Regions from separate parts of the Streptomyces tendae genome, predicted to be linked through region 1. Evidence: riboswitches for the same ligand, from Rfam matches in the RefSeq annotation. Region 1 holds a riboswitch; each other region holds the start of a gene.
What was found. Region 1 has a riboswitch for cyclic di-AMP ahead of F3L20_RS28745 (transglycosylase family protein). Riboswitches for the same ligand answer to the same signal wherever they lie in the genome.
Positions count from the first base shown of each region.

Region 2: it holds a riboswitch for cyclic di-AMP, as region 1 does, so the genes downstream of both, F3L20_RS11475 (C40 family peptidase) here and F3L20_RS28745 (transglycosylase family protein) in region 1, are expected to answer to the same signal.
Region 3: it holds a riboswitch for cyclic di-AMP, as region 1 does, so the genes downstream of both, F3L20_RS30735 (M23 family metallopeptidase) here and F3L20_RS28745 (transglycosylase family protein) in region 1, are expected to answer to the same signal.
Region 4: it holds a riboswitch for cyclic di-AMP, as region 1 does, so the genes downstream of both, F3L20_RS02940 (transglycosylase SLT domain-containing protein) here and F3L20_RS28745 (transglycosylase family protein) in region 1, are expected to answer to the same signal.

Region 1 covers NZ_CP043959.1:6,281,774-6,285,048, reverse strand. Annotated here, with positions in the region: gene F3L20_RS28750 (transglycosylase family protein) at 1-670, shown strand, start outside; cyclic di-AMP (ydaO/yuaA leader) riboswitch at 884-1,051, shown strand; gene F3L20_RS28745 (transglycosylase family protein) at 1,056-1,760, shown strand; gene eno (phosphopyruvate hydratase) at 2,028-3,275, shown strand, end outside.
Region 2 covers NZ_CP043959.1:2,442,805-2,446,079, reverse strand. Annotated here, with positions in the region: gene F3L20_RS11485 (ATP-dependent Clp protease proteolytic subunit) at 1-8, shown strand, start outside; gene F3L20_RS11480 (hypothetical protein) at 16-324, shown strand; cyclic di-AMP (ydaO/yuaA leader) riboswitch at 671-858, shown strand; gene F3L20_RS11475 (C40 family peptidase) at 862-1,335, shown strand; gene F3L20_RS11470 (ATP-binding protein) at 1,466-1,942, opposite strand; gene F3L20_RS11465 (helix-turn-helix domain-containing protein) at 2,155-3,015, shown strand; gene F3L20_RS11460 (DUF397 domain-containing protein) at 3,025-3,249, shown strand.
Region 3 covers NZ_CP043959.1:6,706,446-6,709,720, forward strand. Annotated here, with positions in the region: gene F3L20_RS30730 (PrsW family intramembrane metalloprotease) at 1-831, shown strand, start outside; gene F3L20_RS30735 (M23 family metallopeptidase) at 944-1,963, opposite strand; cyclic di-AMP (ydaO/yuaA leader) riboswitch at 1,975-2,132, opposite strand; tRNA gene F3L20_RS30740 (tRNA-Met) at 2,448-2,521, opposite strand; gene F3L20_RS30745 (dihydrofolate reductase family protein) at 2,586-3,275, opposite strand, start outside.
Region 4 covers NZ_CP043959.1:611,912-615,186, reverse strand. Annotated here, with positions in the region: gene F3L20_RS02945 (polyprenyl synthetase family protein) at 84-1,094, opposite strand; cyclic di-AMP (ydaO/yuaA leader) riboswitch at 1,620-1,791, shown strand; gene F3L20_RS02940 (transglycosylase SLT domain-containing protein) at 1,795-2,271, shown strand; gene F3L20_RS02935 (HAD family hydrolase) at 2,235-3,107, opposite strand.

The DNA.
Region 1 (3,275 bases):
GGCCAGCCGTGGCCAGCAGATAGCCGTGGCGGAGAGAATCCTCGCCGGGCAGGGGGTCGGCAAGTGGCGGGCCTGCGGCCTGCTCACGGGTCTGAACCAGGACACGGCGTCCCCGAACGTCGACACGGGCGTGGCGGGCGACGCGGCCTCGGGCACCCCCCGGGACGCCGGTTCCAGCGATGCGTCCGGTTCGCCGGAAACCAGCGATTCATCCGCTTCTCCCTCTCCATCGGCCACGACCGGCACCTCGACCGGGAAGCGGGACGGCGCGGACGGCAGGACGTCTCCGTCCGCCTCCACCACCCCCCGCAGTGACGAGTCGGACAAGTCGGGGCAGACCAGCGGTTCTTCGGCCGTCACGGACGCCGAGGATGGCGGTCCGGGCCGTCATCGCGGCTCCACCGCCGAGGAGGGCGAGCGCACGGACGGTGCGCCCGCGTCGACCGGCCGGCACGCCGCGCCCTCCGTCGAGGTCACCCCCGAGGCGGGCGACGACCGTTACACCGTCGAGAACGGGGACAGCCTGACGTCCATCGCCGACTCCCTTGCGCTCACCGGTGGGTGGACCGCCCTCTACGCCGAGAACCAGCAGGTGATCGGAGAAGACCCGAACCTCATCCTGCCCGGTCAGCGGCTTCTGGTGAGCGACGGGGCGGACGCGGACCGCTGACAGGCGGACATGTGAAAAGCCCTCGACGGGGCGCCAGTTGGCGTCATGATTCGGGCTGAATGTCCGTAATAAAGACTGTGAGAGATAGGTCTCAGAAGCCCTGATCGTCTTTGAAATTCCGCGAGGCGCGTGCCTACGGTCGTGATCGCTCGCCACCGCGGGCCCCGGCTGCCGCCACGCCGAATCCTGCCAGTGGCAGCACGGGAACAGTCGTCGCGTCATGCGCCGTAGGCAGGAGCGGGGGACCCAGGTAAGTGCCGTGTCCGGGCAGTGATGCCGGAGGCGGCTTGGGGTGAAGCCGCGTTCCGTGAGGAACGCGGCCGGGCAACTCAACCGGCCCGAACCCGACAGCTCACCTCGCAGGCGTCGGTGAGGGGATCCATCCATGCTGTTTTCCAGCAAGGGCAAGCACCGTCGTCCGTCCAAGGCCACCCGTGCCATCGCCATCGCCGGCGTGACCGGTGCCGCCGTCGCCGCCCCGCTGATGGCGGCCGGCAACGCCTCCGCCGCCACCGCGTCCGAGTGGGACGCCGTCGCCCAGTGCGAGTCCGGCGGCAACTGGTCCATCAACACCGGCAACGGTTACTACGGCGGTCTGCAGTTCTCCGCCTCCACCTGGGCCGCGTACGGCGGCACGCAGTACGCCGGCAGCGCCGACCAGGCCACCAAGGCCCAGCAGATCGAGATCGCCGAGAAGGTCCTCGCGGGCCAGGGCAAGGGCGCCTGGCCGGTCTGCGGCACCGGCCTGTCCAGCGCCTCGTACAACGGCTCCTCCGCCGAGAGCTCCTCGCAGGACTCCGGCTCCACCGAGGCCCGTGAGAGCGAGCAGAAGGCCTCCCGCTCCGCCGAGCGCCCCGCCGCGCCGAAGCAGACGGAGCAGAAGGCCGAGAAGAAGACCGTCACCACCCCGACCGGCAAGAAGGTCGAGAAGGGCGACGGCGAGTACAAGGTCGTCAAGGGTGACACCCTCAGCTCCATCGCCGCGGAGCAGGACGTCAAGGGCGGCTGGGCGAAGCTGTTCAAGCTGAACGACGACATCGTCGACGACGCCGACCTCATCTACCCGGGCCAGCAGCTGCACCTGAAGTAAGGCGTGGCCGCAGGTCCTTCCCCGTTCCCACGGGCTCCCCGCCCCGGTGCGTTTCTTCCCCCGTACGCACCGGGGCGGGGTCATGTCCGGACGCATTACGGTCACGGTTTTCCGAACCGGCTTTGTTCCGTTCGGAAACAATTTACTCTCGGTTCTGTCCATGAGGCGGGCGGCGAGATGGCCGATCGCCCGGAGCCGGTTAGGCTCGGACTCGCAAGGCCCCCGTGGCCCTGCTCACCCGCGTCACATCCCAAGAAGGAGATGCTCGTGCCGTCCATCGACGTCGTCGTAGCCCGGGAAATCCTGGACTCCCGAGGCAACCCCACGGTCGAGGTCGAGGTCGGCCTCGACGACGGCAGCACGGGTCGTGCCGCCGTTCCGTCCGGCGCTTCCACCGGCGCCTTCGAGGCCGTCGAACTCCGTGACGGCGACGCCGGCCGTTACCTGGGCAAGGGCGTCGAGAAGGCCGTCCTGGCCGTCATCGAGCAGATCGGCCCGGAGCTCGTCGGCTACGACGCCACCGAGCAGCGCCTGATCGACCAGGCGATGTTCGACCTGGACGCCACCGACAACAAGGGCTCGCTCGGCGCCAACGCCATCCTCGGCGTCTCGCTCGCCGTCGCCCACGCCGCCTCCGAGGCCAGCGACCTGCCGCTGTTCCGCTACCTGGGCGGCCCGAACGCGCACCTGCTGCCGGTGCCGATGATGAACATCCTGAACGGCGGCTCGCACGCCGACTCCAACGTGGACATCCAGGAGTTCATGATCGCCCCGATCGGCGCGGAGTCCTTCTCCGAGGCGCTGCGCTGGGGCGCCGAGGTCTACCACACCCTGAAGAAGGTCCTGAAGGGCAAGGGCCTGGCCACCGGCCTCGGCGACGAGGGCGGCTTCGCCCCGAACCTCGGCTCCAACCGCGAGGCCCTCGACCTCATCCTCGAGGCGATCAAGGAAGCCGGCTACACCCCCGGCGAGCAGATCGCCCTGGCCCTCGACGTGGCCGCCTCCGAGTTCTACAAGGACGGCGTCTACACCTTCGAGGGCAAGGAGCGCACGGCCGCCGAGATGACCGAGTACTACGCGGAGCTCGTCGACGCGTACCCGCTCGTGTCCATCGAGGACCCGCTGTTCGAGGACGACTGGGAGGGCTGGAAGACCATCACCGACAAGCTCGGTGACAAGGTCCAGCTCGTCGGTGACGACCTGTTCGTCACCAACCCCGAGCGCCTGGCCCGCGGCATCGACGAGGGCGCCGCCAACGCCCTGCTGGTGAAGGTGAACCAGATCGGTTCGCTCACCGAGACCCTGGACGCCGTCGAGCTGGCCCAGCGCAACGGCTTCAAGTGCATGATGTCCCACCGCTCCGGCGAGACCGAGGACGTCACCATCGCCGACCTGGCCGTCGCCACCAACTGCGGCCAGATCAAGACCGGTGCCCCGGCCCGCTCCGAGCGCGTCGCCAAGTACAACCAGCTGCTGCGCATCGAGGAGATCCTCGACGACGCCGCGGTGTACGCC
Region 2 (3,275 bases), 3.8 Mb from region 1:
CGAGGTGAGCCGCGGATGCTGCCACCGGAACTTCCCCCGCTGCCCGCACTGACCCGCGCCGAGGCCGAGCTGATCGACCGTTACCTGGAGGTCGTCGACCAGCTCGGCCGGGTCAATCCGGCCCAGGCCGGCGACACCTACCGAAGCCTGCGCGCCGCCCAGGCGCTGGTCGGCAAGGCGGTCGCGCTGCGCGACGCCCTGACGTTGATGCACCGGCGCGGCGAGAGCGAACTGCACGCCCAGACCCTGGCACGGGCCCTGCGGGTCCTCGACGGCGAGCGGCGTACGGCCAGGGTCACGCTACCGCCGCAGACCGGGAGTTGACACGAGCGGGCGCGGAACGCCGGGCCCGCAGACGGAACACGCCGCGCACGGGTGAAACGGACCGCACGGCGTACCACCATCCGGCGTAGACACGCCTCCTGTTTCGGTGCTGTCCAAGTTGCACCACACGCGCGCCCGTCAGGCGGAATTGACCATTCCGTCGCTGGTCCGGGGCTCCTCCGGCTCGTCGACGGCGAGTCGAACGGACAGCTGTCCACCCGAACGGGTGAGTGGTGAGTAACAACACAAACCCCCCGTTCCGTTGGGAAATCGACCGCGAAATGAAGCAAGATCCCTGACTGACGACAAGCCCCCGCCGCCGCGGCGGGGCGATCCGGGCGGACGCCGAGTCCTGCCGCCGCCCGGATGACCGGTCGACAGGAGTGGATCGGCAGGAGTGGAGGACCCAAGCACGACGGGTCGCCGGAGCTCACGTTCCGAGCAGCCCTTGGGGTGAAGCCGCTGACGCGGCCGGGCTACTTCGCCAGCCCGAATCCGACAGGTCATCCTTCACAGGCGGCTGACGAAGGGTTGCGCATGAGTGCGCTCAATCGTGTCCCGTCTCTCATGGCCCGGGCCGGCACGGCCGGGGCCCTCACCCTGGCCGCCGTGGGCGGCTCCATCGCGGTCCCCGGAGCGGCCTCGGAGGCCGCGGCGGCGACCACGGGCGTCAAGGCCCTGAAGGTCGCGGCGTCCAAGAAGGGTGCGCCGTACGCGTGGGGTGCCACCGGGCCGAACCGGTTCGACTGCTCGGGCCTCACGCTGTACTCGTTCAAGAAGGCGGGCAAGAAGCTGCCCCGCACGGCCGCCCAGCAGTACAACAAGTCCCGGCACATCTCCAAGAGCAGCCGGAAGGCCGGGGACCTGGTGTTCTTCCACTCGGGCAGCTACGTCTACCACGTGGGGATTTACGCGGGTAACAACAAGATCTGGCACGCCCCGAAGACCGGGGACGTGGTGCGGCTGCAGAAGATCTGGACCAAGAGCGTCTGGTACGGCCGCGTGAAGTGACCGACGGTGGCGGCGGTGTCCGCGGGAGCGCCGCCGCCCAGCCGTGACCGCCCCCGTGGGCCGGGCGCCGCCCACGGGACGTCCTGCGGGCCTTCAGTGCCCCCCGGCCCGCCCGTGCCGTGACGTGCCGTCAGAGCTCCGGCTGCACCGCTGCCGTGACCGCCTCCGTCGGCTGGGCGGTGACCGTGGTCCCCGGCCAAGGGAGTTCGACGGCGACGGTCTTGCCGCCCTGACGCGTGGGGCGGACTCTCAGCCTGCCCCCGTATTCCACGGTCAGCCAGCGGATGATGACCAGGCCGCGCCCGTTGTCCTGCTGGACCGCGGCGGGCAGCCGCTTGGGCAGACGCGGGTGGCTGTCCGTCACCCCGATGTGCACCCGTTCCTCACGGACCAGGACGACGTCGACCGTGAACGTGGGTGACTGGCCGAAGGTGTGCTGCACCGCGTTGGTGGCCAGTTCCGAGACGATCAGCCGCACCGTGTCGTACAGTTCGGCGTCCGGTGGCAGCCCCCATTCCGCCAGCGCGCCGGCCACGTGGGCCCGCGCCGCGGCGACCGAGGCGGGATCGCTCGGCAGAGTGACGGATGCTTCCAGATGGTCTGCCATGGCGACGTCGTCCCTTTCCCACGGGACCGCAGTCCGACACGGAGCGGCTGGTTCGAGTACGGTCCCGCACTGGTGCTTCGTCGCCAGACTGCCATCACCGCAGGGCGCGGCGCGGCGATCCACCAAGATATGCATATATCTGTCGCTCAAAGCGGTGAACTCTGCGACGGGAGACCGTATCCGGGCGGCTCGGAAGGAGTAAGGAGAGGCCCATGCAGCACGGTCCCGCGGTGCGCCGCAGGAAACTGGGCGCCGAACTGCGCGCGCTGCGCACCGCGGCGGGACTCACCAGTGGGGACGCGGCCCGGCTGGCAGGCTGGCACCAGTCGAAGGTGAGCCGCATCGAGACGGGCACGAGCGGGGTGAAACCGGCCGACGTGCGGTTACTGCTCGACGTCTACGGCGTGGACGAACCGCAGTTGCGGGAGTTGCTGCTGGTGCTGTCGGGCTCCGGGAAGGGCGACGGGCGGGACCACTGGTGGCACGCCTACCGGGGTGTACTGCCCCCGACCTACCGGGACTTCATCAGCCTGGAGTCCCAGGCGAGCGCGATGCGCACCCTGGAGACCACGGTGATCCCGGGACTGCTGCAGACCCCGGAGTACGCGCGTGCGGTGACGGAGGCGGCCCTGGAGGGTGCCTCGGAGGAGCGACTGGACGCGCTGGTGGAGGTACGGCTGGCCCGGCAGGACGTCCTGCGGGCCGATCCGCCGCTGGAGCTGAACGCGGTCCTCGACGAGGCCGTGCTGCGCCGGGAGGTGGGCGGCCCCGAAGTGATGTCCCGCCAGCTGGACCGGCTGATCGAGGCCGCCCGGCTGCCCCAAGTGCGCCTGCAGGTACTGCCGTTCAGCGCTGGCGCGCACATCGGTGTGACGGGTCCGTTCGTCATCTTTTCGTTCTCGCGCACATCTGACCTGGATGTGGTGGTTCTCGACCACTTGACGAGTAGTCACTACCTGGAACGGAAAGAAGACCTCCGGGCGTACTCGGAGGCCTTCGACGCCCTCTCGACGCACGCCCTGTCACCCGAGGAGTCGTTGGATTTCATCGCCGGCGCAGCGGCCGGCGCGTAAGGAGGCACGATGCCCGCACCGCCTCGGACCATCCCTTCCAGCCTCGCCCTGCGCGATGTGCGGTGGCTGCGCAGCAGCTACAGCACGGGGGCGAACAACTGTGTGGAGACGGCCCGGCCGGCCACCGGCCCCCTGGCCGGACTGCTCGCCGTGCGTGACAGCAAGGCCCCGGACGGGCCGGCGCTGCTCTTCTCCCCCGACAGCTGGGCGGAGTTCGTGACCGCGGTCCGCTGACCCGGCCGCGTCCGCGCCCCTGATCC
Region 3 (3,275 bases), 420 kb from region 1:
GTCACCGCGGCGACCTTCTTCGTCCGCATCGTCATGTCGCCGTTCGCGCACCCCCTGTTCACCGTGCTCACCGGCATCGGTTTCGGTGCCGCCGCGCTGGCCACGGACCGGCAGCGGGTGCGCCGTGTGCTGCTGCCGCTCGCCGGGCTGCTCCTGGCGATGGGCATGCACGCGCTGTGGAACGGCTCCGCGACGCTCGGCCAGTTCGGCTTCATCGCGGTCTACGGGGCGTTCATGATGCCGGCGTTCGGGCTGCTGACCTGGCTGGTGGTGTGGACGCGGCAGCGGGAACTGCGGACCGTGCGCACGGAGCTGCCCGCGTACGCGATCGCGGGCTGGCTGAGTCCCGCGGAGCCGTTCGCGCTCGGTTCGATGCGGGCCCGGCGCCTCGCCCGGCGGTACGCACGCGAGCACGGCGGGAAGCCGGCGGCGCGCGCGGTCGCCCAGTACGAGGCGTACGCGACCTCGCTGGCGTTCCTGCGGCACCGGGGCCGGACGGGGAAGGCCGGGGCGGACTTCGTGACCCGGGAGCGGCAGCTGCTGCTGGAGCTGTGGCACCGGCGCGTGGCGGCCCGCCCGGCGCTGGACCACGCGGTCCGCCTCACGGCGCCCCGCGTTCCGTACGGCGCCGCGTGGGCGGGCCAGGCGCCGCCCGGGCCGTACGGCCGGCCCTCCTACGGACAGCCCGCCCCGCACGGACATCCCTCGTACGGACAGGCCCCGCACACACCGTTCCCGTACGGACAGTCCTCGTACGGACAGCCCGCGCACGGACAGCCGCCCCACGGCGGGCCGTATCCCGCGCCCGTCGAGGACCCCTACCGCCGCTGACCGCACGGCCGGTGCCCCGGACATGCGTGACCGGCAGCCCTGACGTCGGGGGGTCGTCGTCGGGACTGCCGGGGTTCACGGCGTGGACGGCCGGGACGCGGCCGCCGGTGGATCAAATGCTGAGGCCCTTGCCCGCCAGCCAGGCCGCCGGGTCGATGCCGGAGGAGGAGCCGCCGGTGTGGACCTCGAGGTGGAGGTGGGCGCCGGTGACGTTGCCGGTGGCGCCGACGCGGCCGATCACGTCGCCGGTGTTGACCTTCTGGCCGACGCTGACATTGATCGACGACTGGTGGGCGTACCAGATCTCGGTGCCGTCGTCGAGGGTGAGCACGGTCTTGTAGCCGTAGGAGCCGTCCCAGCCCGCGGAGGTGATCGTGCCGGTGTGCACGGCCTTGATCAGCGTGCCCGTGGGGGCGGCGAAGTCGAGACCGGTGTGGTAGCCGGAGGACCAGTAGGCGCCGGCCTGACCGAAGGTCGAGGTGATGGTGTACGAGGAGGTCGGCAGGGCGTACTGCTTGGCCAGCTCGGCGAGGCGCTCGGCCTCGGCCTTCTTCGCGGCCTCTTCCTCCGCCTTCTTCTTCGCCGCCTCGGCCTTCTCCTTGGCCTCCTTCTCCGCCTTGGCGGCCGCGTCGGCGGCCTCCTTCTCGGCGGCGGCGAGCGCGGCGGCCTCGGCCTTGCTCTGGGCCTGGCCCTGCTGCTGCTCGACCTGGGCCATGATGCGGGCGCGCAGCGCCTCACCGGCGTCGGCGGCGCCCTCCTCGGTCTCGGCACCGGTCATGCCGATGCTGCTGAGGGGGGTGGCCGAGCCCTTGGGCGTTTCCTCGTCGGAGATGAGGGAACCCACGTTGGGCAGGTCGGGCATGGAGATGGAGACGGGCGGCTTGCCGGTCTGGGCGCTGGCCATGCCGCCGGCGCCGACGGCGGCTATGACGCCGACGCCCAGGACGGTGGAGCTGCGGGCGAGTCCGCCCCCGCGCTGCTTGGCGACGCGGTGCCGGCCGCGTACCGGGCGAACGGACTCCGCGGTGGGGTTCCACTCCTCGAAGGGCCCCTCTTCGGCGCCGACGGCGCCGTAGGCGAAGGTGTCGCTCGGCTTGAACGGGGCCTCGGGGGCAGGCGGGTTGGACGCCACGTGGGCGCGCTCCTTTCCTTCCTTCTCGCCTACCGGGTTAGCTGACGGGTTCGGAGCAGGAAGGTCTCCTACGCGCGTATACGAGCCGTGTCTCCACGGCGGTATCCGCACGATTCACCCCAAGGTGGTGGTTCCCCGGTTCCCTTGCGGGATTCGGCGCGTGCGCACGGAGCCGACGTCTGTGACGGCTGGGACGACCGCGCTGCGTTATCGAACGTTAATAGACCCGAGGGCCGGATTCCAAGCCGTTCCTCTTGATCGTTAACGAATTCCGCCCGGACTTAAGCGCCACGAGCGGGCGAAAACGGGCGAGTTGACCGCGCCTCAGACGGCCGGTCGAACCTGACGGTTCGTCAGTTGTTATGCGCTGAGACTCCGCACGATCACGTTCGGTGACACCGGCGGAACAGCGGACGGAAGAGCGACGGACACCGGAAAACGCCGAGGGCCGGAACCCTTTCGGATTCCGGCCCTCGGCCTTCAGTAGCGGGGACAGGATTTGAACCTGCGACCTCTGGGTTATGAGCCCAGCGAGCTACCGAGCTGCTCCACCCCGCGCCGTTGAACACAAGTGTACGGCATCATCAGGGCAGGTCGCACACCCCCCGGGCAGGGGGCGCGATCAGCGGTCCAGGAGGTGGCCGTTCGGCGCCTTGGCCCGCTCCTCGTACTCCGGCAGCACCACCACGGTGGCGCCCCCCTCGGCCAGTACCGCGCTGCCGTCGGCGTCCGCCACGAACGTGTCCGGCTCCCGCCAGGCCGTGACCACCCGCCGCACCCCCGCGTCCAGGATCAGCCGTGCGCAGGGCGCCGGCCGGGACGCACGGCGGGCGCAGGGTTCCAGGCTGGAGTAGACGGTCGCGCCGGCCAGCCGGGGGTCCATGGGGTCGGTCTTGGCGAGCGCGGCCTCCTCGGCGTGCACCACGGGTTCGTCCCCCTCACGGGAGAACCCCCGCGCCAGCTCGGTGCCGTCGGCGGCGACCACGACCGCGCCCACGCTGAACGCGGTCCGTGAGGGCGGGCACCGCTCCGCCAGCTCGCAGGCGAGGGCGAGCCAGTGGTGGTCGGCGGCGGACGGCAGCGCGCCGGCGCCGGGCGCGGTGGGCTCGTAGCGCGTCAGGACGACGTCGCCGACGGGCCGGGTCTCCACGAGCCGCAGCCGCCCGCCCTGGTAGGAGCCGGGACCGAACAGGCGGGGGGCGTCCGGGTCGCCGACGAACAGCGGGGCGAGGACCAGCTGCAGCTCGTCGGCGAGCCCCTGACTGATCAGCTGGGTGTGGATCCGCCCGCCGCCCTCCACCATCAGCCGCCG
Region 4 (3,275 bases), 5.7 Mb from region 1:
GTATGACACGGGACGACGCCGCCTCACCCGCCCCGTAGGGGTCACCCGGGTGCGGGAGGCGTACGGGACCGTACGGGCGCCGGTCAGCCGGCCCGGTGCACGACCGCGTCGCACAGCTCGACCAGCGCCGACTTGGCGGGACCGTCGGGCAGCGGGGCGAGCGCGGCGCGCGCCTCCTCGGCGTAGCGCACGGTGTCCCGGCGGGCCTGCTCCAGGGCGGGGTGGGCGCGCAGCAGCCGCAGCGCCTCGGCGTGCCGGGCGTCGTCGGTGAGGTCGGAGTCGAGCAGCTCGCACAGGGCGATGTCCTCGGCCAGCCCCAGCCGGGCCGTCCGCTCGCGCAGCCGCAGCACGGGCAGGGTGGCGATGCCCTCGCGCAGGTCCGTGCCGGGGGTCTTGCCCGACTCGTGGGAGTCCGAGGCGATGTCCAGGACGTCGTCGGCGAGCTGGAAGGCGACGCCGAGCCGCTCGCCGTACTGGGTGAGGACGTCCACCACCGTCTCGTCGGCGCCGGACATCATGGCGCCGAACCGGCAGGAGACGGCGACCAGGGAGCCGGTCTTGCCGCCGAGCACGTCCAGGTAGTGGTCGACCGGGTCGCGTCCGTCCTGGGGGCCCGCGGTCTCCAGGATCTGTCCGGTGACCAGCCGCTCGAACGCCTCGGCCTGCACCCGCACGGCCTCCGGGCCGAGGTCGGCCAGGATGTGCGAGGCGCGGGCGAAGAGGAAGTCGCCGGTGAGCACGGCGACCGAGTTGCCCCAGCGGGCGTTCGCGCTCGCGACCCCGCGCCGCACCTCGGCCTCGTCCATCACGTCGTCGTGGTACAGCGTGGCCAGGTGGGTCAGCTCCACCACCACGGCCGACGGCACCACACCGGGCGCGTAGGGGTCGCCGAAGCGGGCGGCGAGCATCACGAGCAGCGGACGGAACCGCTTGCCGCCGGCCCGCACCAGGTGCTGGGCGGCCTCCGTGATGAACGGCACCTCACTCTTGGTGGCCTCGAGCAGCCCTTCCTCGACAGCCGTCAATCCGGCCTGGACATCGGCTTCCAGAGCCTGGTCCCGCACGCTCAGCCCGAACGGCCCGACGACGGTCACGAGGGGTCTCCTGTCTGCTGGTGTCTGCTGGCGGTTACACGGTTTGTCGATAGGTCGCTGCCACCACTCGAGTCAGCGTATCCGGTCACCTTTCGATCACCGCCAGGCCCCGGGGTCACAAGCAGGGCGATAGGGGATCAGAAGCGGAGTGTTTTTGATCGGCTGACAGCAACGGACATTCCTCTGTTTCCCGGACACAGTGGCCGGTGAACCATCCTGCCCGCCCTGCCGTCCGATTTGCCGTCATTGCTGTGCGAATTCCTGTACGCCGCAAATGCGCTCGCATCCCGCGTCCCGTGAGGTGAGTCACGCGTCGACGCGCCGGCCGATCAGCCTCCCGCAACGCCGCGATCCCGCTCCACGCAACGGAGTTGACCCTTGGCGATCGCAAAGGATCAAGCGCCCAAAAGCACCCATCTCAAGATCAAACGGAGTCTTGCGTGATCGTCGCACTTGTTCCCGACATGTGCTCTCGCATACGTTCCGGGCCTGCCGGGTGGACGCCTAGTCCTGCCGCCACCCGCATCACACCCGACGACGAACTCACGCACGGCAGGAGCGGGGGACCCAGGTAAGCCGCCGTACCGGACATCACGCCCGGACGGCTCGGGGTGAAGCCATGCCCGCAGGGGCACGGCCGGGCACTCTCCTCGCCCGAACCCGACAGCTCACCTCGCAGGCGTAGGAGAGGAACCCAGACATGCCCGTCATCGCTTCGTCCCGCCGCCGCCTCGTCCGCTCCCTCGCCGTCGCCGGCACCGGCGTCGCCGTGGTCGCGCTGCCGCTGTTCGGTGCCACCGGCGCCTCCGCCGCGACCACGACCCAGGCCACGACCGCCGCCTCCACGACCGCGTACCCGGAGAACCTCGACGGCTGGATCCGCGAGGCCATGGACGTCATGGCGCAGAACGGCATCCCGGGCTCCTACGACTCCATCCACCGCAACATCATGCGGGAGTCGTCCGGCAACCCGGCCGCCATCAACCTGTGGGACTCCAACGCCGCCATGGGCACTCCGTCGAAGGGCCTGCTGCAGGTCATCGACCCGACCTTCCAGGCGTACCACGTGCCCGGCACGGCCTTCGACCCGTTCGACCCGGTCGCCAACATCGCCGCGGCCTGCAACTACGCCGCCGACCGCTACGGCTCGATCGACAACGTCTTCGGCGCGTACTGAGCCGACCGCTGACGGCCGACTCCGGCCGTCCGCCCGAACAGTCGCTCGAGGACGACGGCCACGCCGTCGTCCTCGTTCGACAGGGTGACCTCGTCGGCCACCGCCTTGAGCTCGGCGTGCGCGTCGGCCATGGCGACGCCGTGGCCCGCCCACCGGAACATGGGGACGTCGTTCGGCATGTCGCCGAAGGCGATCGTGTCCTCGGGACGCAGCCCCAGGTGCTCGGCGGCAAGCGCCAGACCGGTCGCCTTGGTGACCCCGCACGGCTGGAGCTCCACCGTCCCCGGCCCCGACATGGTCACCGTGGCCAGCGAGCCGACCACGGACCGGGCCGCCGCCGCCAACGCGTCGTCCGAGAGCCGCGGGTGGCGCAGCAGCACCTTGCTGATCGGCCGCGCCCACAGGTCGTCGCGCCGCTCCACCGGCACCGACGGAAGCGTCGGGTGCGGCATCCGGTAGCCCGGCTCGATCAGCGTCCGCCCGTCGACCCCGTCCTGGTCGACCGCCGCGTACACCTCACCCACCTCGGCCTCGATCTTGCCGAGCGCGGTCTCCGCCAGCTCCCGGTCCAGCCGGACCGACCACAGCATCCGGTCCGTCCCGGCGTCGTAGACCTGCGCCCCCTGTCCGCACACCGCGAGTCCCGTGCAGCCGAGGTCGCCGAGCAGCGACCGCACTCTGGGGGCCGGGCGGCCCGTCACCACGAGGTGCCGGGCACCGGCGCGCTCCGCCTGCGCGAGGGCGGCGAGGGAGCGGTCGGACAGGGTGTCGTCACCGCGCAGCAGCGTCCCGTCCAGGTCGGTGGCGATGAGAGAACAATCGGTGGGTGCGGCCATGATCAGAGAATACGGACAAGAGGACCGTCCGATTCACCGCGCCCGTATGCCCTCGCTTCGGGTGCCATTTCCCTTCTTTCGGCGCCCGATCAGGACCGGTTGAGGACCGTTTCCCCCATGGGTCGGAACACCGTGCGCCGCCTCCCGTTCCGGTGCCCCTCGCCCGGG